Regions from separate parts of the Tistrella sp. genome, predicted to be linked through region 3. Evidence: riboswitches for the same ligand, from Rfam matches in the RefSeq annotation. Region 3 holds a riboswitch; each other region holds the start of a gene.
The links. Region 3 has a riboswitch for cobalamin ahead of CMO28_RS23525 (TonB-dependent receptor plug domain-containing protein). Riboswitches for the same ligand answer to the same signal wherever they lie in the genome.
Positions count from the first base shown of each region.

Region 1: linked by a shared signal. The riboswitch ahead of CMO28_RS22840 (hypothetical protein) and the one ahead of CMO28_RS23525 (TonB-dependent receptor plug domain-containing protein) in region 3 are both predicted to bind cobalamin.
Region 2: linked by a shared signal. The riboswitch ahead of CMO28_RS26670 (ribonucleoside-diphosphate reductase subunit alpha) and the one ahead of CMO28_RS23525 (TonB-dependent receptor plug domain-containing protein) in region 3 are both predicted to bind cobalamin.
Region 4: linked by a shared signal. The riboswitch ahead of CMO28_RS07295 (TonB-dependent receptor plug domain-containing protein) and the one ahead of CMO28_RS23525 (TonB-dependent receptor plug domain-containing protein) in region 3 are both predicted to bind cobalamin.

Region 1 is NZ_NYWI01000072.1:24,961-32,665, forward strand. It holds gene CMO28_RS22830 (ABC transporter substrate-binding protein) at 1-724, opposite strand, end outside; gene CMO28_RS22835 (TonB-dependent receptor) at 727-2,871, opposite strand; gene CMO28_RS22840 (hypothetical protein) at 2,902-3,723, opposite strand; cobalamin riboswitch at 3,819-4,031, opposite strand; gene pncA (bifunctional nicotinamidase/pyrazinamidase) at 4,143-4,772, opposite strand; partial or broken gene CMO28_RS29975 (RNA methyltransferase) at 4,962-5,717, opposite strand; gene cimA (citramalate synthase) at 5,771-7,408, opposite strand; gene CMO28_RS22860 (DUF1501 domain-containing protein) at 7,514-7,705, opposite strand, start outside.
Region 2 is NZ_NYWI01000078.1:19,247-26,951, reverse strand. It holds gene prpB (methylisocitrate lyase) at 1-268, opposite strand, end outside; gene prpC (2-methylcitrate synthase) at 286-1,467, opposite strand; gene CMO28_RS26680 (MmgE/PrpD family protein) at 1,490-3,016, opposite strand; gene CMO28_RS26675 (short-chain fatty acyl-CoA regulator family protein) at 3,158-4,591, shown strand; cobalamin riboswitch at 4,611-4,831, shown strand; gene CMO28_RS26670 (ribonucleoside-diphosphate reductase subunit alpha) at 4,966-6,870, shown strand; gene CMO28_RS26665 (ribonucleotide-diphosphate reductase subunit beta) at 6,861-7,705, shown strand, end outside.
Region 3 is NZ_NYWI01000073.1:23,791-31,495, reverse strand. It holds gene CMO28_RS23530 (ABC transporter substrate-binding protein) at 1-123, opposite strand, end outside; gene CMO28_RS23525 (TonB-dependent receptor plug domain-containing protein) at 128-2,068, opposite strand; cobalamin riboswitch at 2,234-2,450, opposite strand; gene CMO28_RS23520 (SDR family NAD(P)-dependent oxidoreductase) at 2,522-3,295, opposite strand; gene CMO28_RS23515 (YicC/YloC family endoribonuclease) at 3,457-4,347, shown strand; gene gmk (guanylate kinase) at 4,376-5,050, shown strand; gene CMO28_RS23505 (calcium/sodium antiporter) at 5,078-6,067, opposite strand; gene CMO28_RS23500 (calcium-binding protein) at 6,333-7,705, shown strand, end outside.
Region 4 is NZ_NYWI01000029.1:52,675-60,379, forward strand. It holds gene CMO28_RS07280 (glycosyl hydrolase family 17 protein) at 1-891, opposite strand, end outside; gene cobD (threonine-phosphate decarboxylase CobD) at 976-2,049, opposite strand; gene CMO28_RS07290 (cobyric acid synthase) at 2,046-3,518, opposite strand; gene CMO28_RS07295 (TonB-dependent receptor plug domain-containing protein) at 3,537-5,432, opposite strand; cobalamin riboswitch at 5,537-5,759, opposite strand; gene CMO28_RS07300 (PRC-barrel domain-containing protein) at 5,946-6,536, opposite strand; gene CMO28_RS07305 (SIMPL domain-containing protein) at 6,858-7,592, shown strand; gene hrpB (ATP-dependent helicase HrpB) at 7,601-7,705, shown strand, end outside.

The sequences.
Region 1 (7,705 bases), on a different contig from region 3:
CGGCGATCAGGATCCGGTCGGGATCGGCCCGCCAGACCGCCTCTCCCGACACCCGCCCCAGCCGGTCGCGGCCGGCGAAGACGCTGACACCGCCCGCCGCGCGCAGGATGTCGCCGGTATAGGTGGCATCGCGGATGGTGAAGGCGGCGCCGCGCTCGTCACTGCCGGTTTCCAGATAGACCGGCACGGGCGGCCGCCCCTCCAGGCAGGCGCCGAGATGCGCGATCCGGGCCCCCATACGGTCGGCGACCGCATCCGCGGCCGCCTCGCGCCCGGTGGCGCGCCCCAGGCGGCGGATATTGGCCTGAATATCCGCCAGCCGGTCATGGGTCAGCACCAGGGCGGGGATGCCGATCCGGCCCAGCGGATCGACCAGCCCCGCCGCCGCCTGGCGCGCCGGGGTCATCACCACCAGATCGGCATCGAGCCGCGCGATCGCCTCTACCGAAAAGCCCAGCCGGCCGCCGACCCGGGCGGTGCGGGCGACCAGATCCGGCGGCCAGCGCGTCCAGGCCTCGATCGCCACGATGTCGGGTCCGGCGCCGATCGCGGCCAGCATTTCGACATTGCTGGAAAAGATCGCGACGATCCGGCGCGGCGGCGCCGGGATCGTCACCGTGCGCCCCAGCGCATCGGTCACCTGCCGCGGCCAGCCTTCCGCCGCCGCGACGGGGCCGGCGGCGATGCAGGTGAACAGGATCAGCAGAAGACCGATGGCCCGCATCGTCAGAAGCGATAGGTCAGGCCGACATAGGCCGCCCGCCCCGCCTGGCTGTTGCCGGTGCCGCCGCCATTCGACGACACCGGATCGCCGAGCGAGGGCACGGTGTCGGTCGCGATGAACAGCGGGTGGTCGTTCACATCGAACAGGTTGTCGACGCCGGCGAACAGCGTCAGCGTCTCGGTCACGAACCAGTCGCCGCGCAGGTTCATCAGCCAGCTCGATCCCTTGCGATGGACATAGCGGCTGTCGGGCTCGGCCCCCGCCACCAGGCTTTCTTCGGTATCGTAATAGAGCGGGCCGCGGAACACAGCCGTGGTGGTCAGGCTCCACACCCCGGGCTGGCCGGTGGTGACGCCGAGCGCCGCCTGGGTTTCATGCATGCGCTGCAGCTTGTCGGTAGAGGGCCCGGTCAGGGCCGCATCGGCGCCCTTGTCGCGCATCTCGAAATTCCACACGCCGGAGCCGCGCGCGATCAGGGTCCAGCCGTCCCAACCCAGGCGCCGGGCGATGTCATAGGCCGCCTGCAGCTCCAGCCCGCGGATCACCGCATCGCCCGCGGAATTGGCATAGGTCCGCTCATCCGGCCCGGTGGTGACGGTGGTGATCCGGTCGGTGATGGTGTTCTGGAACAGCGCCAGATCCAGGAACAGCGGCCCATCGGCATGGGCGGCGCCGATTTCGTATTGCAGGCTGCGTTCGGGATCGAGGTTCGGGTTGCCGAAGGTGCGGCCGCCGCCGACGGCGGTGAAGTCCGCCGCAAGCTCGGTGCCGGTCGGCGCGCGGAAGCCGGTGGCGACGCCGGCCCTGAGGGTCACCGTCGGCCAGGCCGCCCAGGCGGCGCCGACACTCCAGGTGACATCGTCCCAGCTTTCGGTGCGCTCCACCAGCAGCGGCTGGTTGGGGGTGGCCCTGGTCGAGACCCGGCCATAGGTCCAGCGGGCGCCGGCCCGCAGGGTCAGCGCGTCGTCGAAGGCCCGATGCACGCCCTCGCCATACACGCCGAAATCCTCGGTATCCTGGTTGATGTCATAGGGCGGCACCTGAGAGGTGGCCCCGCCCGAGACCGACTGGCGGAAGCGATCGCTGCGCAGTTTCGCGGTTTCGGCATCGATGCCGAACAGAAGGTCGGTATCGTCCCCCACCGCCAGCCGCGGCGCCAGCTTCAGCCCCAGCACGTCGAGCTGGCGGCGGTTGTCGTCGACCGAAAAGCCCGGCGCACCGCTGCGCTGACGCTCCGACCCCCAGTGAAAGCTGTCGACATCACGCACCGCATAGGCCTGGGCCGAAAGCCCCAGCCCGCCGCCGAATTCGGTGTCCCAGGCAAGATCGAGCGAGGCGTTGCGCCGGTCGTCGGTGTTGTCCAGATCCCATTGCGAGCCGCGGAAGCCGGCATCATAGACACCGTCGGTGCGGAGCGTCAGATCGATGCGCCCGACATCCTCACTCTCGAAGCCCAGCGCCGCCAGACCGCCACCGCGTTTCCAGGCGGTGTTGGCAAGCTGCCCCTCGGGGGTGTGGTAGTCGTCGGAAAGGCCGCCGCCGATGCCGACATAATGGTCGAAGCCGGCCGTGCCGCCGGCATTGGCGGCATGGCCACGGGCCAGGCCGAAGGATCCGGCACGGGCGGTGATCTCGCTGCCCGGGTCCTCGGTGGCGCCGCTGCGGGTGACCAGGTTGACCACGCCGCCGATCGCCTGGGCGCCGTAGATCACCGAGGCCGGGCCGCGGATGATCTCGATCCGGTCCAGATCGTCGGGCGAGAGCTTGGAGAGATTGGCGGTGCCGGCACGGCGGCCGTTCATCAGCACCGTCACCTGGCTGCGCCAGTCGCGGCCCTGGCCGTCGGTCGCGCCGCCGCGGATGTTGAACGAGGTCTGGCCCGGGCTCCAGTCGCTGAAGAAGCCGACGGCGTTTTCGGCCAAAAGATCGGTCACCGACCGGGCGGACGACCGGCGGATGGTAGCGGTATCGATCACCTGCACGGTGCCGGCGGCCCGGGCGCGGGGTTCGTCGCGGCCCTGGGCGGTGATCAGCATGCGGTCGAGTTCGGTGGCGGCGTCGGCCTCCGCCGCATCGGGAAGACAGGCGACGGAGCAGGACAGGGCCAGCACGCCAAGGGCGGGCCGGCGCAGAGAGGTGATGCGCATGGACGGACGATCCGGTTTCTTATGATTTGTTCAGCTGTGCCAGAGGAAGACGGCGGAGAGCTTGGGCGCCTCGGCGATCACCCCGCCATCGGCTTCGACCAACGCCAGATCGAGATGACGATCGAGCCGCGCCTCCAGATCGTCCACCGCATGACCGCGGCGGCCCAGATGGTCGAGCATATGCGCACGTGCGGCGGCACGGTCGGGAAACAGCGCCCGGAAGGTCCAGGGCACCAGATGGACCGTATCGGGGGCAAGGTCGCCCCCCAACTCGTCGAGCGCCGGCCGGTCGCCGGGGGTGATGTCTTCACCATGAAGATGGGATGGCAGGAAACCCGCCAGGCACCAGCTGCGCGGCCCCGCCTGGGCCGGCACGATCCAGGCGAGCATCCGGCCGAGCGGCCGGGTGCGGGCATGCAGCGCCCGGGCCTGGCCGATCGGCCCCGGAATATTGGCGCAGAGCACCAGATCGGCCGGCGCCGCCGGATCGGCGGGCGCAAGCTCCTGCCAGACGGCGTCGCGGATCTCGATCGACAGGTCGGGCCGCGCCTCGGCAAGCCCGGCCAGCCGGCCGCGCATATGGGCATTGGGTTCGATGGCGCACCAGCGCCCGCCGCGGGCGATCACGGCCTGGCCGAGCAGGCCCGATCCGGCGCCGATATCGATCAGGCTGCGCGGCCGGCCGCCGTAAAGCGCACGAAGCGTATCGCCCAGATTGCGGGCATAGTCCGACCGCGCGAGTTGTTCGGCGAAGAAGGCGGCATCGGCATCCGCCCAGAGGGCGGATGGTGGGCTGGCAAATGGAGAGCTGGCCGCGGCCGATGGCACGGCAGCCCGGGGCGTGGCGGACATCTTGGGCCTCACCTGCGTGGCACGTCACCGCAGGCCGGATCCGGGTGGAGCATTCCCCCCGGATCGCCATCGATACACCCCGACCGATGGGCACGCGCGTGACCACGAATGACGGCAGGTCTCCTGGCTCACGGGTCATCGCCGGTCCGTCGCCTTCCCGGCGCCCCGATATGCCGGGCAACCAGTGGCATCGCTGACGGCCAGCTCGCCGTCTACAGTTGCGGGGGCAGCCGGGGCCTGACGCGGATCACCGCCTGCACCCCGTTCCCTTTTGATCCCCGAGGGGAACCGTCGCGGATGACGATAGTGGAGCCGCCCATGACTGGTCAAGCATCCCGCCCTCCTGGTTATTGATACGATATAACATAACATTTTCAGATGATGCAACGCCCCCGACAGACATGCTGCGGGGGCCTCGGTCAGATGAACAGATCACCGGCGGATACGAAGCGCACACCGGCCGCCGTCATCTCGGCGCGTGCGCGGTCCAGCGAGCCGTCGGTATCGATGGCCCGGCAGGCATCTTCCACCAGAACCACCTCGAAACCGGCGGCCCGGGCGTCGAGCGCCGTCCAGGCGACACAGAAATCGGTGGCGAGCCCGCAGACGAAAACCCGCTTGACGCTGCGCGAGCGCAGATAGCCGTCGAGCCCGGTGGCGCTGCGCCGGTCGGCGGCGAGGAAGGCCGAATAGCTGTCGACCGTGGCGTCGTCGCCCTTGCGGATGATCAGCCGGGCATGGGGCAGATCCAGATCGTCATGCAGCCTGGCGCCATGGCTGCCCTGCACGCAATGGTCGGGCCAGAGCACCTGGGTGCCATAGGCAAGCTCCGCGGTCTGGAACGGCGCCTTGCCGGCATGGCTGGAAGCGAAAGAGGCATGGCCGGCCGGGTGCCAGTCCTGGGTCAGCACCACCTCGGTGAACAGCCGTCCGATCCGGTTGACCACCGGCACGATCTCGTCGCCGCCGGCGACCGCCAGCGCGCCGCCGGGCATGAAGTCATATTGCGGATCGGTCACGATCAGCGCATCGCCGGCGCCCGGACGCAGCCGCAGGGCCTCGGCGCGCGCCTCGGCTTCGGCATGACGGCGGCGACGGGACGACCGGCGACCGCCGGTCTCGGCCGAGGCGCCGCCGGTCTCGGCCTGATCCAGCGCCTCGCGGCGGCGGCGATAGGACGGGAAGGCCGCCAGTTCCTCGTCGCGCGCGCCCCGGATCATCAGCCCGTGCAGGAAGCCACGCAGCGAGCGGACCTCCTGCCCGGTCAGATCGGCACGCAGGAACATTGCCTGCAGATTGCGCAGCATCGTCGGCCGCATCTGCCGGTTGCGCACCACCCCCGACCAGTCGAGCGCCTGGCCCAGATGCTCCAGGAAGGCATCGATCTCCTGCTTGCTCGCCCGGCCATAGCGGCCGAAATCGAGCTGCACCGGCACGGTCTCGTCGCGTGCGGTGAACCATTCATACGAGACCAGCGCCACTGCCTGGGCAAGGTTCAGCGAGGCGAAAGCGGGGTTGAGCGGCACCGTCAGGATCAGATCGGCCAGAGCCACATCGTCATTCTCAAGCCCGGTGCGCTCGGGGCCGAACAGAATGCCGACCCGGCCGCCGGCCTCGACATGGCCGCGCATGCGCGCCGCCGCCGCGGCGGGTGTCGCCACCGGCTTCACCATGTCGCGCGGCCGCGCGGTGGAGGCGACCACGAAATCCAGATCGGCGACCGCATCCGCCACCGTCGCATAGATCCGGGCGTTGTCGAGCACCGCATCGGCGCCCGAGGCCAGAACCCGCGCCCGCTCGCTCGGCCATTCGCAGCGCGGTGCCACCAGACGCATGTCGGTCAGGCCGAAATTCAGCATCGACCGTGCGGCCGAGCCGATATTGTCGGCGATCTGGGTGTTCACCAGGATGATGGCGGCCTGGTTGCCGACGGCACCTTCAATGCCACGGGTGGCGGCCGCCTTGGGCGGCCGCTGCTCGGACTGATCGGTCATGCGCTCATATATCTTGTTGCTGCGAAGGGAGCCGGCCGCCGGGCAAAGTATCCTCAGGCGACGCTATTGGCCGCCGCAACCTCTGCCGCCGCCTGCACCGATCCCCCGGCGCGATAGAGCCGCCAGGTGATGCCGTCGGCCAGCGCCTCGTAAGAGGCATTGACGACGTTAGCCGAGACGCCGACCGTCGACCAGTGGTCGCCGGCGGTATCGGCACTTTCGATCACCACCCGGGTCACCGCATCGGTGCCGGTGCCGTCCGGGGCCGACATGATCCGGACCTTATAATCGACCAGCCGCATGTCGCGCACCGGCTGATAGGTCTGGGCGATCGCCCGGCGGAGCGCAGTGTCGAGCGCGTTGACCGGGCCGTTGCCCTCTGCCACCGCCATCACCGGCACCCCGCCGACCGAGATCTTGATCGTCGCTTCCGACAGGGTCACCAGCTCGCCGCGGGCATTGTAGCGGCGCTCGTCGATCACCCGGAAGGACAGCAGGCGGAAATATTCCGGCACCTCGCCCAGCGCGCGACGGGCGAGCAGCTCCAGGCTGGCCTCGGCGCCGTCATAGGCATAGCCCATATGCTCGTTGGCCTTCACCTGCTCCAGCAGGGTCGGCAGGCGCGGATCCGACGGGTCGACCTCGATGCCGATCTCGGCGAGCCGCGCCAGAAGATTGGCCCGGCCGGCCTGGTCCGAGACCAGCACATGGCGCTGATTGCCGACCTGTTCCGGGCGGATATGCTCATAGGCGCGCGGATCCTTGAGCACCGCGCTCGCATGCAGCCCGCCCTTATGGGCGAAGGCGGCGGCGCCGACATAGGGCGCATGGATGTTGGGCGCCCGGTTCATCCGCTCGTCGAAGGCGCGGCTGACGCTGGTCAGATGGGCGAGCCCGGCCTCGTCGACCCCGGTCGTATAGCCCATCTTCAGCATCAGGGTCGGCAGCAGGGTCACCAGATTGGCATTGCCGCAGCGCTCCCCCAGGCCGTTCAGCGTGCCCTGGATCTGGCGCACCCCGGCACGGACCGCCGCCAGGCTGTTGGCGACGGCATTGCCGGTGTCGTCATGGCAGTGGATGCCCAGCCGCTCGCCGGGAACGATCGTCGCCACATGGGAGACGATGTCCTCGATCTCATGCGGCAGCGTGCCGCCATTGGTGTCGCAGAGCACCACCCAGCGGGCGCCGGCCTGATACGCCGCCCTGACGCAGGCCAGCGCATAGTCGGGATTGGCCTTGTAGCCGTCGAAGAAATGTTCGGCATCGAACATTGCCTCGGCCTTGACCCGCGCGGCATGGCCGATGCTGTCCGACACCATGCGCAGGTTCTCGTCCAGATCGACACCCAGCGCCACGGTCGCCTGGAAATCCCAGCTCTTGCCCACCAGACACACCGCCTGGACCGGCGCGTTCAGCACCGCGGACAATCCGGGATCGTTCTCGGCCGAACGCCCCGACCGCCGGGTCATGCCGAAGGCCGAGATCCGCGCCCGCTGCATCCGCGGCAGATCGCCGAAGAAGGCGTCGTCGGTCTGGTTGGCCCCGGGCCAGCCGCCTTCAATATAGTCAATGCCCAGCCGGTCCAGTTCACGCGCAATCGCGGCCTTGTCGGCCGCCGTGAAATCAACGCCACGGGTCTGCGCGCCATCGCGCAGCGTGCTGTCGTAAAGATAGATGCGCTCACCGGACATGGGATCGTATTCTCCGTCGATCGGCTGTTCCGGGACATGTCTAGCACCCGGAACCAGCCGATGCGAAACGAAAATACGCAGATCACGCCTGCGACTCGAGCCTGCTCAGGTTCTGAACAGGTCCTTCGCTGCCGCAACATCACCGGACCCTGGAAAAGCGACCTCGTCAATCTCCGCAGCTGCGATCTCAAGATGCTCTGCGAGCACCGCTTTAATCAACGAACGCACGTCCGTCACCGGCATGAGGTCTCGGTTCTGATAAAGCGCCTTCTCTGTCAGGCCCGGCCATTCACCATG
Region 2 (7,705 bases), on a different contig from region 3:
GCAGCGGCAGCCCCGCGGCGCGGGCGATCTGGCGGATGAAGAAGGCGACCTCGTCGACGGTGATGATGCCGAGATCGGGCAGGCCCATCGAGGCGGTCATCGCCGCCCCCGACAGATAGAGCGCATCGAAGCCCGCCGCCTTTGCCTGCAGGGCGGCAAGGCCGTTATGGGCACCCGGCAGGCGCAGGATGCCGGGCCGGGCCAGGAGGTTCCGGAAGCGCCTGCCCGCGGGTTCCGCGGGCAGGTGGTCGGCGATGAGATAGGGCATCGGAGGGGATCCTCGGGTCAGGCCGCACGCACCCGGCCGGCCGGGTCGCGCTGCCCGATCGGCAGGAAGGGGCGCGGCTCGGGGCCGACATAATTGGCCGAGGGGCGGATGATCTTGCCGTCCTGGCGCTGCTCGATCACATGGGCCGACCAGCCGGACGTTCGCGCGATCACGAAAAGCGGCGTGAACAGCAGGGTCGGGATGCCTGTCACGTGGTAGGCGACGGCGGTGTACCAGTCGAGATTGGCGAACATCGCGCGGGCATCGGCCATCACCGCCTCGATCCGCTCGGCGATGTGGTAGAGCCGCATGTCGCCGGTCTCTTCCATCAGCCGGCGGGCGACCTGTTTCGCCACCACATTGCGCGGATCGGCGATGGTGTAGACCGGATGGCCGAAGCCGATGATCACCTCTTTCGCCGCCACCCGCCGCCGGATATCGGCCTCGGCCTCGTCGGGCGTGGCATAGCGCAGCTGGATGTCGAGGGCGACCTCGTTGGCACCGCCATGCTTTGGCCCGCTCAGGGCGCCGATGCCGCCGGTGATCGCCGAATAGAGATCGGCGCCGGTGCCGGCAATGGTGCGGGCCGCGAAGGTCGAGGCGTTGAATTCGTGCTCGGCATAGAGATTGAGCGAGGTGTGCATCGCCCTGACATGCGAGGACGGGGCCGGCCGGCCGTGCAGCAGGTGCAGGAAATGGCCGCCGATGCTGTCGTCGTCGGTTTCGACCTCGATCCGCCGGCCGGCATGGGCGTAGTGGCGCCAGTAGAGCAGCATCGAGCCGAGCGAAGCGAGCAGCCGATCGGCGAGATCACGGGCGCCGGCGGGGTTGTGGTCGGCGGCCTCGGGCAGGGCGCAGCCCAGGGCCGAGACGCCCGAGCGGAGTACGTCCATGGGATGGGCGGCGGCGGGCAGGGCTTCCAGTGTCCGGCGCACGGCCTGGGGCAGGCCGCGCAGCCGCTTCAGCTTCTCGCGATAGAGCCGCAGCTGCGCCTCGGTCGGCAGGCTGCCGTGGATCAGCAGATGGGCAATCTCTTCGAAATCGCAGCGGTCGGCGATGTCGAGGATGTCGTAGCCGCGATAATGCAGATCGTTGCCGCTGCGGCCGACGGTGCAGAGCGCGGTGTTGCCGGCGGGCACGCCCGACAGGGCGACCGATTTTTTCGGGCGGGGGGTCTCGGAGGGTATCGTGGTGGTCATCTGCCTGAACTCCTTCTGAAGGTCAGCCGATCCGGTCGAAAATGCCGTGGAGTGCGCGCGCGCCCAGCCGGTCGGGCGAGACGCTGAAGCTCAGCCCGGCAAGATCGTCGGCGGAGAGATGCGGCAGGCGCTCGACGGTGGCGAGGAAGCGGTCCTGCTCCACCTGGTCGATCACGCCCTCGGCGAGGATGCGGAACTTGGCGACATAGTCGGGGCGGCGGAAGGGGCGGGCGCCGGCCGGATGGGCATCGGCCACCGCCAGCTCGTCCGTGATCTCGCGGCCGTCGTCGAGGGTGACGACCACCCGCCCGCCGAAAGCTTTCTCCGCCGGATCGGCGGCGTGATAGCGCCGGGTCCAGGCGGGATCCTCCACCGTCGAGATCTTGCGCCAGAGGGCGATGGTCGAGGGGCGGGCGGCGCGGTCGGGCGCATAGGAGCGCTGGTGGTGCCAGCCGCCGTCTTCCAGCGCCACCGCGAAGATGTACATGATCGAATGATCCAGCGTCTCGCGGCTGGCCCTGGGGTCGAACTTCTGCGGGTCGCCGCTGCCGGTACCGATCACGTTATGGGTGTGGTGGCTGGTGTGGATGACGATGCTCTTCACCCGGGCGGGATTGCCGATCGCGGGTGCCATGCGGCGGGCCAGATCGATCAGCGCCTGGGCCTGGTATTCGGCCGAATATTCCTTGGTCCAGGTTTCAAGGATCGCGCGCTTCGGTTCTCCGGGTGCGGGGAGCGGCACGTGGTAGACCGCGTCGAAGCCGCCGAGCATGCGGGCGATGACCCCGTCCTCGCCCTCGTAGACGGGCGCGGGCGCGCCCTCGCCGCGCATGGCGCGGTCCACCGCCTCGATCGCCATCTTGCCGGCGAAGGCCGGGGCATAGGCCTTCCAGCTGGAAATCTCGCCCTTGCGCGACTGGCGGGTGGTGGTGGTGACGTGCAGCGCCTGCTGCACCGCCTGGAGGATCACCTCTGCCGGCAGGCCCAGCGCCGCGCCGATGCCGGCGGCGGCCGAGGGGCCCAGATGGGCGATGTGGTCGATGCGGTGCTCGTGCAGGCAGATGCCCTTCACCAGATCGACCTGGATCTCGTAGGCGGCGGCAAGGCCGCGAAGCAGCCGGTCGCCGTTGAGCCCGCAATGCTGGGCGACTGCCAGCACCGGCGGGATGTTGTCGCCCGGATGGGAATAGTCGGCGGCGAGGAATGTGTCGTGGAAGTCGAGTTCACGCACCGCGACCCCGTTGGCCCAGGCCGCCCATTCGGGCGAAACCCGACGATGAGGTGACAGGCCGAAGACCGTGGCGCCGGGGGTGAAGGGGTGCGCGGCCGCCTGGGTGCGGGCGCTCACCACCGGCCGGCGGGCGAGGGCGGCGGCGGCGACCGCGGCATTGTCGATGATGCGGTTGCCGATCATCTCGGCCACTTCGGCACCGACCGGTACCGGGTCGGCGGCAACGGCCGCGATCTTCCAGGCGAGCTGATCCTCGCGGGGCAGATGGTCGGCGGAACGGTGGGCGCGAACCTCGTGCAGGATCACCAGGGGCCTCATTGCTCTTGCATCGGATGGGATGCTTCGCAATATACGCAGACGGAAAAACCCGCAAATGACTGAAAATGCGTGGGTTTGCGAAGGGTGGCCCGGAAGTTTGCGAAGTTTGCGAAGATTCGGGGAGCGAAGGATGAGCCGGGCATGAGCAAGGCATTCATGGGTGTGCGGCTGAAACGGCTGCGCGAGGAACGCGGCCTGACCCAGGCGGCACTGGCCCGCGCGCTGGACGTGTCGCCCAGCTACCTGAACCAGCTGGAACGCAACCAACGGCCCCTGACCGTGCCGGTGCTGCTGAAGATCAATGCGGTCTTCGGGGTCGATGTGCAGATGTTCTCGGAAGACGAGGAGGCGCGGCTGATCGCCGATCTGCGCGATGTGTTGAGCGGCGAGGGGGCCGGCGGGCGGGCGTCGATGGCCGAGATCCGGGAACTGGCCGCCGGTATGCCCGAGATCGGCCGGGCGCTGGTCGGGCTGCACCGGAACTGGCGGGCGGCGGAAGAGCGGGCCGATGCGCTTGCCGCCCGGTTGGGGCAGGACGTCGCCGGCCAGACCCTGACGCCGATGCCTTACGAGGAGGTGCGGGATTTCTTCTATGCCCGCCACAACCATGTGGCCGAGCTGGACCATGCCGCCGAGGCGCTGAACACCGCGGCAGGCCTGGTTCCCGGCCGGGTTCTGCCGCGGTTGATCGCCCATCTGCGCCGCCGGCACGGTGTCGAGGTGATCGACGACGAAGAGCCGGGCGAGGCGGAAAGCCGGGGCGGGGTGCTCAGCCGCTTCGATCCCGAGCGCCGGGTGCTGCGGCTGGCAGCCGGGCTGCCGCCGGGCCGGGCCGCCTTCCAGATCGCCAGCCGGCTCGCCTTTCTGGAACAGGGGGCGGTGCTGGACCGGCTGTCGGCCGATCCGGGCTTTTCCGGGGAAGAGGCGCGGGTGCTGGCGCGGATCGGCCTGGCCGCCTATTTCGCCGGGGCGCTGATCCTGCCCTATGCCCCCTTCCTGGCGGCTGCGGAGGAACTGGGCTATGACATCGAGCGGCTGTCCCGCCGGTTCGGGGTGGGGTTCGAGACCATCTGCCATCGCCTCAGCACGTTGCAGCGGCCCGAGGCGCGGGGCGTGCCGTTCTTCTTCGTGCGGGTCGACCGGGCCGGCAATATCTCCAAACGTCAGTCGGCGACCGATTTCCACTTCTCGCGGGTCGGCGGCAGCTGCCCGCTCTGGAACGTGCACGAGGCCTTCGCCAGCCCCGGCCGGATCCTGACCCAGCTGGCCCGCATGCCCGATGGCCGGACCTATCTCTGGATCGCCCGCACCGTGGGACGCATGGGCGGCGGCTGGGGCGCACCGGGCAAGAGCTTCGCCATCGGGCTTGGCTGTGACCTGCGCCATGCCGGCCGGCTGGTCTATGCCAAGGGGCTGGACCTGTCCGATCCGGAGGCCGCGACGCCGATCGGCGCCGGCTGCAAGGTCTGCGACCGCCCGGCCTGCCCGCAGCGCGCCTTTCCGCCGGTGGGGCGGCGCCTGGCGGTCGACGAGGCGGAACGCCGCTTCGCCCCCTATCCCGCGGCCGAGGCTTGACGGCGGGACGGCGATCTGCACAAGATGCGGCGTTCTCGGTTCCCCAGGTCCACAAGATCTGGGGCTAAGAGGGAATCCGGTGCGACGGGGGACACCCCCGTCAATGCCGGAGCTGTCCCCGCAACTGTAGGCGGAGAGCGGCCACGCAAGACTGGGCCACTGACGGGCAACCGTCGGGAAGGCCGGCGTGGCGGCGGTGACCCGCGAGCCAGGAGACCTGCCGGAACCTTGGAATGATACGTCCCTGGGCGGGGAGTCCCGGCGGGCGCATGGCGGTTTCCGTCCGGCGACCCGCGGGTTCTGATCCCGTGCCCGCGCGTTCGGCCTGCCCTGCGTTCATCCGGCCCCGGTCCGCAGATCGATGGGTGAACGCCATGACCTCTCTCGCCTTCGACTTCGACCGGCACGGCCATCTGGTTCCGGTGACGGCTTCGCTGCCGCCCGAAGCCGTGCCGCGCCGGCCGCAGGCGCCGATCCCGTTTCCGCTGGCCCCCAAGCCGGTGCCGGCCGATCTGGTGCTCGATCGTGGCCGTGATGCGCTGCTGACCGATTTCGGCAAGGCGACGCTGCGTGACCGCTATCTGATGCCGGGGGAGAGCTATCAGGATCTGTTCGCCCGGGTCGCCTGCGCCTATGCCGACGACCGGGCCCATGCCCAGCGGATCTATGATGCGATCTCGCGGCTCTGGTTCATGCCGGCGACGCCGATCCTGTCCAATGGCGGCACCAGCCGCGGCCTGCCGATCTCGTGCTTCCTGAACGCGGTGCCCGACAGCCTGGACGGCATCGTGCGGACCTGGAACGAGAATGTGGCGCTCGCCTCCAATGGCGGCGGCATCGGCACCTATTGGGGCGAGGTCCGTTCCATCGGCGAGCCGGTGAAGGGCTGCGGCGAGACATCCGGCATCATCCCCTTCATCCATGTCATGGACGGGCTGACGCTGGCGATCTCGCAGGGCTCGCTGCGTCGCGGATCGGCCGCGGTCTATCTGGACGTGCATCACCCGGAGATCGAGGAATTTCTTGAAATCCGCAAGGCCTCGGGCGATTTCAACCGCAAGGGCCTGAACCTGCATCACGGCATCGCGATCACCGATGCCTTCATGGAAGCCGTGCGCGATGGCGCCGATTTTCCGCTGATCAGCCCCAAATCCGGCGCGGTGATGCGCCGCATCGACGCCAGGCGGCTGTGGCAGCGGATCCTTGAGACCCGGCTGCAGACCGGTGAGCCCTATCTTCTGTTCATCGACACGGTGAACCGGGCGCTGCCGCGCCATCAGCGGGCGCTGGGGCTCAAGGTCTCGACTTCCAACCTGTGCAGCGAAATCACGCTCGCGACCGGCGCCGATCATCTGGACGAGGAACGCACCGCGGTCTGCTGTCTTGCCTCGCTCAACATCGAAACCTGGGATCAGTGGCAGGGTGAGGCGGGGGTCGTCGAGGACGTGCTGCGCTTCCTCGACAACGTGCTGACCAGCTTCATCGAGACGGCACCCGACGAGATGGCCCGGGCGCGCTATTCGGCGATGCGCGAACGCTCGGTCGGGCTGGGCGTCATGGGCTTTCATGCCTTCCTGCAGGCGCGCGGCATCCCGTTCGAAAGCGCGATGGCCAAGGCCTGGAACCTTGCGATCTTCCGCAGGCTGCGCCAGGAGGCCGACCGGGCCTCGGTGTTCCTGGCCGAGGAGCGCGGCCCCTGCCCGGACGCGGCCGAGGCCGGCATGCAGGCGCGGTTCAGCCACAAGCTCGCCATCGCGCCGACGGCGTCGATCAGCATCATCTGCGGCGGCACCAGCGCCTGTATCGAGCCGGTCCCGGCCAATATCTACACCCACAAGACGCTGTCGGGCGCCTTTCCGGTGCGCAACCCGCATCTGGCCCGGCTGCTGACCGAACGCGGCCTCGACCGGCCCGAGATCTGGCAATCGATCGTCGAGCACGAAGGATCGGTGCAGCATCTGGACGGGTTGACCGACGACGAGAAGGCGGTGTTCCGCACCGCCTTCGAGATCGATCAGCGCTGGATCGTGGAACTGGCGGCCGACCGTGCACCCTTCCTGTGCCAGAGCCAGTCGCTGAACCTGTATCTGCCGGCCGATATCGATAAATGGGATCTGCACATGCTGCACTGGACCGCCTGGGAGCGGGGGGTGAAGAGCCTTTATTACTGCCGCTCCAAATCCATCCAGCGGGCGGGCTTTGCCGGCGGCACCCGTGCCGGGGCCAGCCTGGCCGCGACCGCACGCACCGATTACGAGGAGTGCCTGGCATGTCAGTGAGGCGCGTGATCGCCGGCGATCTCGATCCGATGACCCTGGTCGGCACCGGCCGGGTCGGGCTGCTGACGGCCACCGGCACCTATGACGTGGAGCGCTACCCCTGGGCCTATGCCTTCTGGAAGCGCCAGCAGCAGATCCACTGGATGGGTGAAGAGGTGCCGCTGGGCGGCGACGTCAAGGACTGGACCTCGGACCGGCTGAGCGATGCCGATCGCGGCCTGCTGACCCAGATCTTCCGCTTCTTCACCCAGTCGGATATCGAGGTCGGCGACAATTATCTGAAGCGCTATCTGCCGCTGTTCCAGCCGCTGGAAATCCAGATGATGATGGCCGCCTTCTCGAACATGGAGACGGTGCATATCGATGCCTATGCGCTGCTGCTGAAGACGCTGGGCATGCCCAAGGCCGAGTTCGAAGCCTTCCGCGACTATGCCGACATGCGCGCCAAGGCCGATTACATGCACAGCTTCGGCACCGGCACGGTGGCCGATGTGGCGCGGACGCTGGCCATGTTCGGCGCTTTCACCGAAGGCATGGCGCTGTTCGCAAGCTTCGCAATGCTGCTCAACTTCCCGCGCCACAACAAGATGAACGGCATGGGCCAGATCGTCAGCTGGTCGGTCCGGGACGAAAGCCTGCATTGCGAAGGCATCATCCGTCTGTTCCACGAATGGCACCGCGAGACCGGCGCGGTCACCCGGGCGGTGCGCGACGACATCACCGATGTGGCGAAGACCATGGTCGGCCTGGAAGACCGGTTCATCGATCTCGCCTTCGAGCTGGGGCCGGTCGAGGGGCTGCGGCCGGACGAGGTGAAGGCCTATGTCCGCTACAT
Region 3 (7,705 bases):
CCCGTCCCCGGCGGAAGCCGAGGGCGGGGCCGCGAGTACCAGGCCGGTCAGCAGAAGCCCGGTCGACAGAAACCTGGTCGACAGAAGCCCGGTCAGGCGGTGCGGAAGGCGCCGTGCTCGCATCAGGTCAGAACCGCATCCGCAGGCCGGCATAACCTGCGCGACCACGTGAGCCGTAGCCCAGAACCTCCTGATACTCCTCGTCAAAGAGATTGTCGATCCGACCGAAGATCTCGACCGTGTCGGTGAGATCATAGGCGGCGGTCAGGTTGACGAGGGTGTAGTCGTCGAGGGTGACGACGCTTCGGTTGTAGAAGGCATCGTAGGCCCAGTCTTTCTGTTCGCCGTTGTAGACGACAGAGAGGCCGGCCCGGCCACGGTTGTCGAGAAAGCGGGTCGAGAGATCGGCACTGGCGATGTGCGGCGCACGACGCACCAACTCCTGCCCGTTGGAGTCTTCTCCGTCTGTATACGTGTAGGCCAGCCGCAGATCGGCCCACGAAACCGGCCGTATGGTGACCGAGGTTTCTATCCCATTGATCCGCGATGTGCCGGGCAGGTTGATCGACGTGCTGCCGCTGCCTTGGATCAGATTTTCGATGTCCTGGCGGAACCAGCCGAAATCGATCACGAATCGACCATCGAAGAAGCTGTGCTCGATACCGGCATCCCAGCCGGTTGCCTCTTCAGGCTTCAGATCGGGATTTCCTTGATAGGTATTGCTGTAGCCGAACAACTCAAACAGGGTCGGGTTCTTGATGCCAGTTCCATAAGAAGCCCGCAGTTTGGTATCCGTGCCCGGGATCAGCCAGGCTGCGGTGAAGCGCCAGGTCTTCTGATCGTCGAAGATTTCATTCCTGTCGTAGCGTCCGGCCGCAGAGAGAAAGAGCTGGTCGTAGAGCCCGAGGCGGTATTCCCCCGCAAAACCTGTGGAATCAAAGGCACGGTCGACCGTTGACCAGGCACTGCTGGTTCGTACGGTTTCGCGTTCATACTCGGTTCCCAGCGAAAGATCGTGACTGACGGCGCCGGTCTCGAACCCGTAGTCGGTCTGATAGTCTGCCTTCAGCCGGCGGCCCAGATAGGTGCTGGTGATGCTGCCATCTGATCGGTAGTCGCGATCATGTTCGGTGTTGGCAAGGCCGACCTTATGATGCCAGCGGCCGTCCGCCATGGCGTAGCGCGCTTCGCCGCGCAGGAAGGTCTGCGTACCGCGGGTTTCCTCATCGGCGTCGTAAGGAAGAGTGGAATAGCCATCCCCTTCCGTACGATAGCGCACGGTCCTGCCGACCAGGGCGAATTCCAGATCCTCCGCCGGCCGCCAGCCGAATTTCGCGAAAGCGGACCGGTTGCGATAGCCGTCCTTCTCCGGATTGCCGGCGCGTTCATCGGCGGATGAGATGCCGTCGGTGCGGAAGCTCTGGGCCGAGACCAGGGCATCGAACGTCTGGTCGCCATAAGAGACCGTGCCGACCGCTTCGCGGGTGTCGAAACTGCCGGCCTCGGTCCGCACACTGCCCGAAAGCGGGCCGGACCCACGTTTGGTCGTGATGTCGATCACGCCACCCACGGCATCCGAGCCATAGAGCGCGCTCTGCGGGCCGCGCAGAACCTCGATCCGCTCGATCTCGTAAGCAAGCAGATGGCCGAAATCGAATTCCGACCCGCCCGAAGGATCGGAGACTTCTATGCCGTCGATGCGCACCAGGGTCTGATTGGCTTCCGAGCCGCGGATGCGGATCTGCGATGTGCCACCCACCGACCCGGTGCGGCTGACCGCAAGGCCGGGCACCAGACGCAGGACATCGTCGACCTGACGGATCTGCAAAGCCTCGATCTGTTCGGCTGTGATGACGGTGACGGCGCTGCCGACGGTCTCGACCGGCACCGGGCTGCGGGCGGCAGAGACGGAAAGCGGGGCGAGACGCGTGGCCTCGTCGGTTCCAGTCTCTTCGGCAGCGGCCAGGTTCGTAATTGCCAGCGGAGACAGCGTGATCAGTGGCAGGGCCAGGCCGGCACGAAGCTGACGGCGCGACCGGTGGCGGGCGGGTGGGCGATTGGTGGACACGGGGATACTCGACCTCGTTCGACTGCGTCATGCGGTCACTGCGAACGAGGCCGGCAGGGTGGCTGGTCGGGGCGGGAAGGGGAAGCCTTGGGGGGCTTATGGGGTCTTCATGCCGCGCCGCCACCGCTTGCAGAACCCATCGGTACACCCCGCCCGACGTGCTCGCCCGTGACCGCGAATGACGGCAGGTCTCCTGGCTCGCGGGTCATCGCACCACCGTCACCTTCCCGGCCCCCGTCGGGGCCAGTGGTTTCGAGACGGGGCACTCTCCGCTTACAGTTGCGGGGGCAGCCGCGGAATTGCCGGATTATGATACCGGCGCACCGCATTCCCTTTTCATCCTGCGGAACGACCGCAGGACACCGTCAGTGGAGCCATCCTGGCGCGAAGATCGCCCGTCTGGCAAGCGCGATGTGACATTCGCGTGTTTTCGCCGGATGGTTGCAGCGGCCGTCACTTCCCAGGCAGGCCGCCGAGCAGCCGGTCCGCCCAGGCGGCCGGCAGGGCGGCGAGCAGCCAGCAAAGGGCCGCCAGTTGCCACGGAAAGGCGATGCGCGCCCGGTTGCGGTCGAGCCCGCGGCGGATGATCCGCGCCGCCCGGTCGGCATCCATCAGGAAGGGCATCGGAAAGCGGTTGCGGGCGGTCATCGGCGTGCGCACGAACCCCGGGCAGACGACAGACACCCGTAGCCCGCCATGGGCAAGGCGCGGACGCAGCCCTTCGCCCCAGGCCTTCACGGCCGCCTTTGATGCGGCATAGGCAGGCGCCCCCGGCTGGCCGCGATAGCCGGCGAGGCTGGCGACGATGGCGATCGCTCCGCGCCCGCGACCCAGCATCAGCTCGGCTGCGGGCAGCACGGTGTTGACCACGCCGTCGACATTGACCGCGAAGATGGCCCTGGTAACCTCTGCCGAAACCGCGCCGCCACTGCCGGTTTCGTTGCCTGAGATGCCGGCATTGGCGATCATCAGGTCGAGGGGCGCGCCTGCACCGATCGCGGTCACCCAGGCTGCGACGGCATCGGCATCGGTGACGTCGAACCGCGCCACATCCACCTCGGCACCACGGCTGCGGGCGGCGGCTGCCACGGCTTCCGTGCGGTCCGTGTCGCGGCCATGCAGGGAAAGTCGGATGCCCGGTCCGGCATATTCCAGCGCCAGGGCAGCGCCCAGTCCGCTGGACGCGCCGGTGATCGCGATATGGCGGGGCGTGGGGGATGCGGTCATGGGACGCGGGTGGTCCTGGTGGACATCCGACGGGCAGCGTCGGAGACTGTGACGTGATCAGACCCGGATGGTCATCCGAGGCTTGGCGGGGGCGGGACGGGTTCGTATAGTCCGCCCGTCCGACCCGCCCCTGATCATCGCTCATCCTCGGGAGATTGGCCATGGCGCTTGCCAGCATGACAGGATTCGCCCGCGCCGATGCAGGCGATGCCCGCTATGGCTGGAACTGGGAAGTCAAGAGCGTCAACGGCCGCGGGCTGGACCTGCGGATCCGGCTGGCGCCCGGTTTCGACCAGCTGGAACCGGTCGTCCGCAAGGTCGCCCAGGACCGTATCCGCCGCGGCCATGTCAGCGTGCAGCTGGGCCTGGTGACCCATGCCCGGGGCGCGCGTCTTCGCATCGATCCCGAGGTCGCCGACGGGCTGGGCGAGGTTCTGACCGAGCTTCAGCGACGCTTTCCCAAGGCGAAGGTGCCGCGGCTCGACGGCCTGCTGCGGGTGCCGGGCCTGTTGCAGATGGTGGAGCAGGAGGAGAGCGAGGCCGTTCGGGCGGCGCGCGAGCATGCGATGACCGAGAGCCTGATCGCCGCCTTCGATCGCCTGGTCATTGCCCGCGCCCAGGAAGGGGCGGCTCTGACCCGGTTGCTGACCGAACATGTCGATGCGATCGAGGGGCTGGTGACCGAGGCTGCCGGCCTGGCCGCCACCCAGCCTGCGACCATCCGTGCCCGGCTGGAGGAACAGCTGCGCAGCCTGCTGCAGGACCGCGCGGGTGCTGCCGAAGACCGGATCGTTCAGGAAGCCGCGATGCTGGCTGCCAAGGCCGATATCCGTGAAGAGCTGGACCGGCTGGTCGCCCATGTCGCCCAGGCACGGGAGCTGATGGCCGCCGACGAGCCGGTCGGGCGCCAGCTCGATTTCCTGGCGCAGGAATTCAACCGTGAGGCCAATACGCTGTGCTCGAAATCTTCCGACACGGCGCTGACGCGGATCGGACTTGCCCTCAAGACCCGGATCGATCAGCTCCGCGAGCAGATCCAGAACGTCGAATGAGCTTCGACATCACCGCCTCTCAGGGACCATGCTGCTGATGACCGACACCACCGCCGCACGCCGCGCCCCTCATGATCGCCGGCGTGGCTTGATGCTGGTGCTCTCCTCGCCTTCGGGTGCCGGCAAGACCACGCTGTCGCGCCGCCTGCTGTCGCAGGACGACGACATCACGCTGTCGGTCTCGGTAACCACCCGCCCGATGCGCCCGGGCGAGGTGGACGGCGTCGACTATCACTTCATCGATCGCGCGAGTTTCGATCGCATGGTGGCCGAAGAGGCGCTTCTTGAGCATGCGACCGTGTTCGAAAACAGCTATGGCACACCCCGGGCCGCGGTAGAGGCGACGCTGGCCGACGGCCGCGACGTTCTGTTCGACATCGACTGGCAGGGCACCCAGCAGCTGGCCGACCGGGCGCGCGACGACCTTGTGACCGTCTTCATCCTGCCGCCCTCGATCGCCGAACTGGAGCGCCGCCTGACGACCCGGGCTCAGGACAGCGCCGAGGTGGTGGCCAAGCGCATGGCCAAGGCGGCGGATGAGATGAGCCACTACGCCGAATACGACTATGTGCTGGTCAACGAGGATGTCGACCGTACTCTGGCGGATCTGGAGGCGATCCTCAGGGCGGAGCGCCTGCGGCGCCGACGCCGGCTCGGCCTCAGCGGCTTCGTGAATGTGATGCGCGAGGGCGCCGGCCGCTGAGAAAGCGCGCCGGCACCCCGACGCATATCAGGCGAGCCCCAGCGCCCCGCGGATACCGGGTGAGAGCTGGGCCGCCAGATAGACCAGATAGGCCCCCAGGAAGATGCCGGATTCCCGGCGTCCGATGCGCCAGCCGGTCCAGGCGAAGAAGAGCAGCAGAACGGTGGCTGCGGCCATCGCCCAGAGATCCAGTGCCAGCACCTCGGGCGGAATCGGGATCGGCTTGACCAGGGCGGTTACGCCGGCGATGCCCAGGATGTTGAAAATATTGCTGCCGATGACGTTGCCGAAGGCGACGTCGCCATGGCGGCGGATCGCGGCCATCACCGAGGTGACCAGTTCGGGCAGCGAGGTGCCGATCGCGACCAGGGTGAGCCCGATGACGGCTTCCGACATGCCGAATTCGCGGGCGATCTCCACCGCCGACCCCACCAGGAAGTCGGCCCCGAGCATGACGCCCGCGATACCGATCGCGGTGATCAGCAGCCCCTTGGGCAGGCTCATGGCCTTCACCTGCGGCTCGTCCGAAACGAAATCCGCCTCGGCTGCATGCATGCGGGCTGCAGCGTCGTTGCTTCGCCGGTCGGAGATGTAGCTGAACAGCGTGTAGCCGGCGAGGCCGACTAGAAAGATCACGCCGGCAATCCGGCCAAGCTCGCCACCCAGGCAGGCGACGATGAAGGCGATGGTGGCGAGCGCGAGCGCGGTACCGTCGCGGCGGAAGGCGGACGGGTTCACGACCACCGGCAGGATCAGCCCAGAGACGCCGAGGATCAGCAGGATGTTGGCAAGGTTGCTGCCAACCACATTGCCGATCGCAATGCCCGGCGCGCCTGCAAGGGCGGCCTGAAGGCTGGCGACCAGTTCAGGGGTCGAGGTGCCGAAACCGACCAGCGTCAGGCCGATCACCATGGGAGAGATGCCGAGACGGGTGGCGGTACCGACGGCGCCGCGCACCAGCAGTTCGCCACCCAGGAACAGAAGTCCAAGGCCGGCAGCGAGCAGAAGATAGGTCATGCGGTCTCCGGTCGAGAGGGAGGCCGGACGTGGCCGGTGCGAATGTCGGTGACACGGCCGGAATATTCAAGGGCCCCCCAATTCAGGGGGCAGACGTGCCCTGCCATTCAGCTTCATGTGTTGAAGGCGCAAGCGCCTTGCCGGGTGCCTCGACGCCAAGTGGCGGTAAACATATTCATCGACAGCCCGAGGGGGTGTCGGCAGGCGGTGCCGCGCGCGCTCGTCTGCGATGCCGGCGCGTCCGGGCCCATGGAGTACGACGATCATGGCGGATGTGGCCGCGAACACGAGCACCACGGCGAATTTCGCCGTCGGGGCCAACAGCATGCAGTATTCCGGGCGGTTCGAGACCGCGGGCGATGTGGACTGGATCCGCCTCAGCCTGGCCGCGGGAACGGTGTATCGCTTTTACGGGTCCGCACAGACCGACGCCAACCCGGATGCCGGCGACATTCTGATGTATCTGCGCCGGCCCGACGGCACCCATATCCTCTCCGACGGCGAGGACGGGGTCGGCCTCAATGCCTACTTCGAATATGTGCCGGCGACCTCGGGGACGTATTATCTGGCGGTCGCGGAGTACGAAGAGGTACCGGGAACCTATGACGTGACCGTCCTGTCCTTTTCCGGTGCCCAGTCGGCAGCCTCGCCGGATCAGTTTCTGACCAGCGGTGGTGACAGCGCCGTCTCGTCCGGTAGCGATGCAGTCCGGATCGCCGGGCAGGGCAACGACTATCAGAACAATTTCTTCCGTATCCTCGGCGAACAGGGCAACGACTCACTCTGGGGCGATGATCGCGTCAACGTCATCTCCGGAGGTTTGGGAGATGACGTGGTGTTCGGCCGTGGCGGTTCCGATGAGATATGGGGGGGCCCGGGCAATGATCTTCTGAACGGGGATGGCGGCAACGATCAGATCTATGCCGATGCAGGGGACGACGAGGTCAATGGTGGCGAGGGCGATGACTATCTTGCCGGCCATCTGGGTGAAGACACGCTCAGGGGCGGGAACGGGTACGATCTGTTGACCGGTGGCGCCGATGATGACCGATTGGACGGCGGGGCGCTCGACGATCAGCTCTATGGCGATGACGGCGACGATTTCCTGATCCCCGGCACCGGAAATGACGATGTGGAAGGTGGCCCCGGCGTCGATCTGATCTATTACGGCGACAACCCGGGAGCAATGTACGTAGACCTGGCCCAGGGGGTCGCCACCGATACGACGGGCAAGATTGATGAACTGACCGGGATTGAGGCGGTCTGGGGATCATCCTTCGCGGATACGATCCGGGGTAATGCGGCCGCCAACCGTCTGTTGGGGCAGAACGGCGACGATCTGCTGGAAGGCGGCGGTGGCGCGGACGTCTTCGTGTACACCAGCATCACCGACAGTGCCGGCGCAGCAGGGCGCGATACGATCGGCGATTTCAACCGCGCCGAGGGCGACCGGATTGATCTGACACGCATAGATGCCGATCCGGATGTCGCAGGCGTCCAGGCCTTCCGCTTCCTGGGCAACCAGGCCTTCGACGGCGCTGCAGGGGCCTTGACGGTTCAGGTTCTGACTGCGTCGACATCGCTGGTCCTCATCGATGTCGACGGAGATCTCGTCCGTGATATGGAGATCGTGGTGCG
Region 4 (7,705 bases), on a different contig from region 3:
TTCGTCGACCAGCCCCCAATGGCCGCCGACCGTGCCTTCCTGCACCCGCTTCCAGGGCTGATCGAAGGCCTCGATCAGGTTGTAGTCGACGCCCAGCTTGCGGGCGAGGGGGATGAAGTCGCGGACAAAGCTCGCCTGATTGACCAGGCTCGGCACGGCGGGGCCGCGGGTACGGCCTTCGCTCGGCCAGCCGGTCTCGCCGATCATGATCGGCTTGTTCGGGAAAGCGGCTTTGACCTCGTCGATGATCCGGCTGAGATGCGCCATGGCATCATCGATGGAGACGGGTTCGTCTTCCCAATAGGGCAGAATGTGGACGGTGACGAAATCGACCTCGTCGGCGAGGTCGCGGTTTTTCATCCAGAATTCCCAGACATCGGCATAGGTCACCGGCTTGTCGGTGCGCGACTTCACCTCGCGGATCAGCTTGCGGAGATTTTCCGGTGACTGTTCCCGGCGCAGCAGCACCTCGTTGCCGACGATGACCGCCTTGACCGCCTGCGGATTGCGCGCGACGACGTCCAGCGCCGCATCGATCTCCATCTGGTTGTTCTGAGGGTTGGCGCCGATCCAGATGCCCTGAAGCACGCTCATGCCGAGCTGGGCGGCCTGCACCGACACCTCTTCCAGCCCCTGGCGGGCGGAATAGAGGCGCACGCAGTCGGTGACCGATTTCAGGATCGCCATATCCTCGGCGATCTGCTCGGGCGGGGCCACGAAGCTTTCGTTATGGGGCGTCTGGCGGCCCCGGAACGGGGCATAGGAGGGGCAGGCGACGTGGGCGTTGGGAACGTCCGGCAGCTCCACGGGCGCATTCGCCCATGACCAGAAGCCCCAGGCGATCGCGGCGGTGACGACAAAGGCGACCAGTCCGATCAGGCGCGACGACATCGCTCGGCAGTTCTCCTAAAGGGCGGGGAGCAGGACCGACCATACGCCCCGACCGGACATCGTTAGCCGAAACCGGGTGTCTTGTCAGCCTTCCGTGTGTGACGCGGCATCGGCGAGCCCGCCTTCGAGCCGCGCCCATTCGCCGGGACGTCCGCCGGCGTTGTCTTCGGCCGGGATGCCGAAGCGCAGCCAGCCGGCCTGGGCCGGAATGGTGACGGGGCCCGGCCAGTCGCGGATCAGGATGCCATGACGGGCGGCCAGCCGCTCCAGGATTTGCGCAGCACGGGCCCGGCTGCCGGCATCGACGGTCACGAAAAGATCGGTCTGGCCGACAGGGGCAAGTCCTCTGCGATGAAGCAGGCGCGAGAGCCGGTCGGCCCCGGCGGCCAGACGGGTCCGGGTCTCAGTGATCCAGGCCGTATCGTCATAGGCCCGTGCCGCCACCGCAAGTGCCGGGCCCGAGACGGCCCAAGGGCCAAGATGATCGGTCATGCGCAGGGTGGTTGCCGGATCCGCGATCGCAATACCCAGCCGCAAGCCCGCAAGACCAAAGAATTTTCCGAAAGACCGCAGCACCACCAGCCCGGGCCCGGCCAGATCGGCGACCGAGGTGTCGGGCGTGATCTCGGCAAAGGCCTCGTCGACCACCAGCCGGCCGCCGCGATCGGCCATCAGCCGTGCCAGCCGGCGCAGCTCGTCGCGGCCGGTCAGCCGGCCGTCGGGATTGTTGGGGTTGACGATCAGCACGGTGTCGATCCCGGGCGCCGTCAGCCGGTCGGGGTCGGTTTCGACCGTGACGGCATGGCCGGCGCGTTCCCAGGCAGGCCCGTGCTCGTTATAGGTGGGGCCGAGCACGGCGACCCGACCCCGGGGCACGGCAAAAGGCAGGGCCTGGATCAGCGCCTGCGATCCCGGCCCGGCACAGAGATGGTCGGGGCCGGGGGCGCGGTAGAAGCGGGCGGCGGCATCAAGGCAGGGGCCGATCAGGTCGCCATCTGGCAGCCGCGTCCAGGCATCGGCCGGGATATCTCTTGGATCAAAGGGATAGGGGTCGCGGTTGATGCCGGTGCTGAGATCGATCCAGGGCCTGGGCGCCGCCGGATGGCTGGCGGCCATGGCTGCAAGCCGGCCGCCGTGATCGCGGTGTGCGGCGGTCATGGCAGCACCGGCCGGGCTGCGGCCGCGAACAGGGCCTCGATGTCGAGTGCTGCTTCCAGATGGTCGGCGAGGGCATCGAGGGCGGCCTCGACCGAGGCTTCGTAATCGACCGGTACCGGGCGCCGGCCGGTCAACGCCTCGATCAGGGCGGCGCGGTAGCCGTCGGCGCCGAACAGACCGTGGAGATAGCAGCCGGCGACCCGGCCGTCATGGCCGGTGGCGCCGTCGGGGCGGCCGTCGGCCAGACGCAGCATCGGCCGCGCCGTGCCGGGGCCGGTGGTGACACCGACATGCATTTCATAGCCGCGCACGGCCGCGCCTGTGGTGATTTCGGTGCCGGTGGTTTCGATCAGCGCCTTGTCGCCGCCGAGTCGGGTTTCGACGTCGAGCAGGCCGAGGCCCGGCACGGCGCCGGCCGGCCCCTCGATGCCGTCCGGATCCTCGATCACCCGGCCCAGCATCTGATAGCCGCCGCAGATGCCGATCACCCGGCCACCGCGGCGGACATGGGCGGCAAGATCGACATCCCAGCCCTGGGCGCGGAAGAAGGCGAGATCGGCGATCGTCGCCTTGCTGCCGGGCAGCACGATCAGATCGGCCACCGGCAGGGGCTGGCCGGGCGGCACCATGGTCAGCGCCACCTGCGGTTCCAGCTTCAGCGGATCCAGATCGTCGAAATTGGCGATGCGGGCGAACATCGGCACGGCGATCTTCAGGCCCCCGGGCCCCGGATCGCGCGGCGTGTCCAGCGCCACCGCATCTTCGGCCGGCAGCCGCGCCGCGGCGGGCAGCCAGGGCACCACCCCGAAACTCTTCCAGCCGGTGCGGGTCTCGATTTCAGTCAGGCCGCCGTCGAACAGGCGGACATCGCCGCGAAACCGGTTGATGATGAAGCCCTTGATCAGCGACAGCTCATCTTCCGGCAGAAGCGCATGGCTGCCGACCATCTGGGCGATCACCCCGCCGCGATCGATGTCGCCCACCAGCACCACCGGCGCCCCAACGCGGGTCGCGAAGCCCATATTGGCGATGTCGCCGGCGCGCAGATTGACCTCCGAGACCGAGCCCGCCCCTTCGATCAGCACCAGATCGGATCGGGCGGCGAGGCGGGCGAAGCTCTCCAGCACCTTCGGCATCAGCCGGTCCCGCCAGCCGCGATATTCGGCGGCGCGCGCCGTACCGGCCATGCGGCCCTGCACCACCACCTGCGCGCCGATATCGGTCTGCGGCTTCAGCAAGACCGGGTTCATGTCGACCGAAAGCGGCACGCCGGCGGCACGGGCCTGCAGTGCCTGGGCGCGGCCGATTTCGCCGCCATCGGCGGTGACGGCGGCATTGTTCGACATGTTCTGCGGCTTGAACGGCAGCACCTTCAGCCCGCGGCGCACCGCGATGCGGGCAAGCCCCGCCACCAGCAGCGATTTGCCGACGTCGGATCCCGTGCCCATCACCATCAGGCAGCTTGCCATCGGCGGCGTCTCCCAATGTCAGAAGGCGACCCGCAGGCCGAGATAGAGGCTTCGACCAGGGGTGGCGTAGCCGTCCACTTCCTGATAGTCCACGTCGAAGACGTTGTCGAGCCGGGCATAGGCGGTGACGGCGTCGGTCAGGCGGTGGTCGCCATTGATTCCCATGATGGTATAGCGGCGGATCTTGGTCGGCCGGCTGGCGGAATTGACCTGCGCGCCGACATGGGACGCCTCGATGCCGATCCGGGTGCCGTCCAGCGGATAGACATCGGCGGCGGCGAACAGGGTGTGGCGCGGACGGCGCGGCAGGGCCGTGCCGGTCTCCAGATCCGTCGTCTCGAGATAGGTATAGGCCGCCTGAAGCGTCAGCCAGTCGGCCGGCACCGCCTTTGCCGTCGCTTCCAGCCCCTCGGTGCGGGCGCGGGCGGTGTTGCGGTAGCGGCTGGCGGCGGAATCGAAGCTCAGCATGTTGCGGATGTCGTTGCGGAACCAGGTGAGCCCCAGGGTCAGCGCGTCGTCGACGAGGCGCTGTTCGATGCCGATATCCCAGCCCCGGCTTTTCTCCACCTCCAGATCCGCATCGCCATAGGTCGGGTGATAGAGCTGGTAGAGCGACGGCGCCTTGGAGCCGGTGCCCCAGCTGCCGCGCAGCGTGGTGCCGGTGCCGGGCACGATCCAGGCACCAGTGAAGCGCCAGGTGGTGTGGGCGCCGAAGGCCGAATGATCGTCGCGGCGGACACCGGCGGTCAGATAGAGCTGGTCCCAGAGCCCGGCCCGGTACTGGCCGAAGATCGCGGTGGTATCGGCATTGGCCGAAAGCGTGTTGATCACCGGATCGCCGGGGGCCTTCGCATCACCGATCGAGGCGGCCTCGTGCTCGCGCGAGAGGCCGACGGTGGCCACGTCGTCGTGACCGTCGACGGTGATGTCGGTCTGGTTCTCGATCCCGGTCCGCCGGCCGTCGAAATCGGTGCGGACCGAAAAGCTGGAGGTCGGGTCCTTCGAACTGCGGTCGAGCCGCGAGCCCGAGAGGGTGGTACGGTTTTCAACCCGGCCGTCGAACAGGGTGGCGATGGCGGTCACCCGGCCGCTCAGGCTGTCGGCCTCGTTCTCGCCCGGCGCCTCGGGCTTGCGCGAGGGGTCGAAATCGGCCGAGGTGCGGGCGGCCGTGCCGGTGGCTTCGATCGCGAATTGATCACTCAGGGTCAGCCCGCCGCTGAGGCCGATCTGGGTGCCGGTGAAACCGTCATCCTCCCGCCCGCCTTCCAGGCGCGAGAAGCCTTGGGTGCGGAAATCGACGATCGAGACGGCGCCGTCCCAGCGCTCGCCGGCACCGCGCAGCGCCGCGGAATGCCGACGGCTGCGATAGGCGCCGTATTCTGCCGAGGCGTCGCCCTCCACCCCGGTGCCGCCATTGCGCAGACCCCGGCGGGTGACGATGTTAACCACGCCGCCCATGGCATCGGCGCCGTAAAGCGCGCTCTGCGGGCCGCGCAGCACCTCGATCCGGTCGACGTCGTCGGCAAGCAGGCGGCCGAGATCGAAAGCCCCGCTGGCGCTGGCGGGATCGTTCACCTCGACGCCGTCGATCAGGATCTTGGTCTGGCTGTCATCGGTGCCGCGCAGCCTGAGATTGGTGGCGGCCCCGGGGCCGCCGGTGCGGCTGAACGATACGCCCGGCGCCCGGCGCAGCGCATCGACCACGAAGACGGTGCCGGCTCGGCGCAGGTCGTCGCCGTCGATCACCGTCACCGAGCTGCCGACGGTGGCGGGATCGACGGCCGTGCGGGTGGCGGTCACCACCAGAGGTGTCAGGGTTTGACGGGTTTTTTCGTCATCGGCGAATGCCGGGACGGCACCGGTGGTGGCGGCAAGGGCGGTGCCGAGCAGAAACAGGCGGACGGCGGCGGTCATGGGTCTGTTATGGTCCCGCGATGGCTGGCGCACCGACGCGAACGGGATGGCCGGCGCGTGTCCGGGTCTCCCTGCCGCCGGTCATGCCCGCCCGGCGACCGCGCGATACGCGGGGGTGCGACGGCAGGTCTCCTGGCTCGCGGGTCCAGGCCCGGGCCCCCGGCCTTCCCGGCCTGTTACCGCCAGTGGCTGTCATGGGGGTGGGCTCACCGCCTACAGTTGCGGGTACAGCCGCGGCCTGGGCGCCCTGGCGCCGCACCGCGTTCCCTCTTCGCCGGCCGCCTTTCCGAGGAAAGGCGGCACGGAACCGTCGCCCCGCACCATAAAGACCGGGATGCCCTGGGGCAAGCGGCACGAAAGAAGGGCGCCATCCTCGCGGGGGGAGGATGGCGCCCGAAGTGATCAGGCAGGGAGACGTTCGGGAGGAGAACGTCGGTGGTCCAGGGGAAGGTCGGTGGTCCAGGGGAAGACCGTCGTCAGTCAGTCATGGTCGTCGTTCATGGTCGGCCCGGATCAGCCGCCCGACGGGGCGGTGGTGGGGGCGGGGGTGCTCATCGGCTGGGCGCCGGTGGCGGCATCAGCGTCGCTCTTCACGGCTTCCTGTGACTTGAAGGCCGGCATCTGCTCCAGCTGCTCGGGCGTCACCGAGGCGACCAGGGCCTGTTCGGCCGGCTCGGCCTTAAGCTGATCCCAGGGCACCATCACTTCCTTGGCGCCGAAGCCCAGCACGCCGCCATAGGCGAGCACCGCATGGGTGATCTGACCGTCGGTACCGAAGATCACGCCCTGAAGGGAGGCGACTTCCTCACCGTCGGGGGTCCGGACCACGGTGTCGTTCGACAGCAGGGTATCGGCCGGCTGCGGATCCTCGGCCTCGGCGGTGTCGGCACCGCCAGCCGGCGGGGTCGCGGGCATGGCGCCCGACGGGGCTGCCGTGCTGCCGGCACCTGCACCCATCCCGCTGCCGGCCGGGGCCTGCTGTTCCGTGGGGGCAGCACCCGGCGAGGCGGCCTGTGCCAGTGCGCTGCCGGCCGCGAGGGGGGCGGCACCCAGACCGACGATGATCGCAAGAGCCGAGGTCGTGCCGCGCATGGACTTGAACATGGTCAATTACTCCTGTGTTCGGCGATCCGGCAAGTTCTCTTGCCTTCCTCAATGATCTGGGAACTTGAGCGAAAATTGTTAAGTGCTGCGCTGTGGCATAATCATGTGAGGTTTGGTCTTCGAATACTGGTAGAAGATGATGAAGCCCCCCCGGCTGTGAGCGGGCGATGTCAGAAGGGCCGGATCGGGCCTCCCCCGTGTCGGCATGGTGTCGCGGCCGTGCTTGACGCCGGCCGCGGCGCGTCGCAGGCTCCGGCGCAGGAGGGACGACGGCTGCCCGCAACCCCCGCGGGGCCGAATTTCTGCGCAGGAGATCTGCCGATGCGTATGGACGTTCTGGGACTGGCCGGTGCCGCGGTGATCGCGGTGGGCATTGCCGCCGGCGGCTGGCTGGTCGGCCAGGGTGTGGTCGAGGCGCGGCTCGGCAACCGCACCGTCCAGGTGAAGGGCCTGGCCGAGCGCGAGGTGAAGGCCGACCTGGCAGTCTGGTCGCTGCGCTATGTCGCCTCCGGCAACGATCTGAACGAGGTGCTGGGCCAGCTGAAGCGCGATACCGAGACGGTGAAGCGTTTCTTCACCGATGCCGGCCTGCCGGCCGAGACGATCGAGATGCTGAGCCTGGAGGTGACCGACCAGAACGCGCAGCTCTATCGCTCGGGCCCGGTCGAGGTGCGCTATATCGTGGCGCAGACGGTGTCGGTGCGGACCACCGATGTCGACAAGGTGGAGGCCGCATCGCAGAAGGTGGGCGATCTGGTCGAGGCCGGGGTGGTGCTGTCCAACGACATGGGCGCCTGGGGCAGCGGCCCGTCCTATATCTTCACGAAGCTCAACGATCTGAAGCCCGGGATGATCGCCGAGGCGACCGCCAATGCCCGCGACGGTGCCGCCCAGTTCGCAACCGACAGCGGCAGCCATGTCGGCGCGATCCGCAATGCCTCTCAGGGGCTGTTCCAGATTCTGCCGGCGACCGATATCCCGAACATGCCCGAGAACCGCCAGGTGACCAAGACCGTGCGGGTGGTGACGACCATCGACTTCTTCCTGGAAGACTGAACCCCGCCTTGACGTCGGACGCCCCCCTGCCTGATCCCGCATTGCCCGACCGGATCGCCCGTGCGATCCGGTCGCTGCCCGTGGCGGAGCTTGCCCGCCCGATCCGCGAGGCT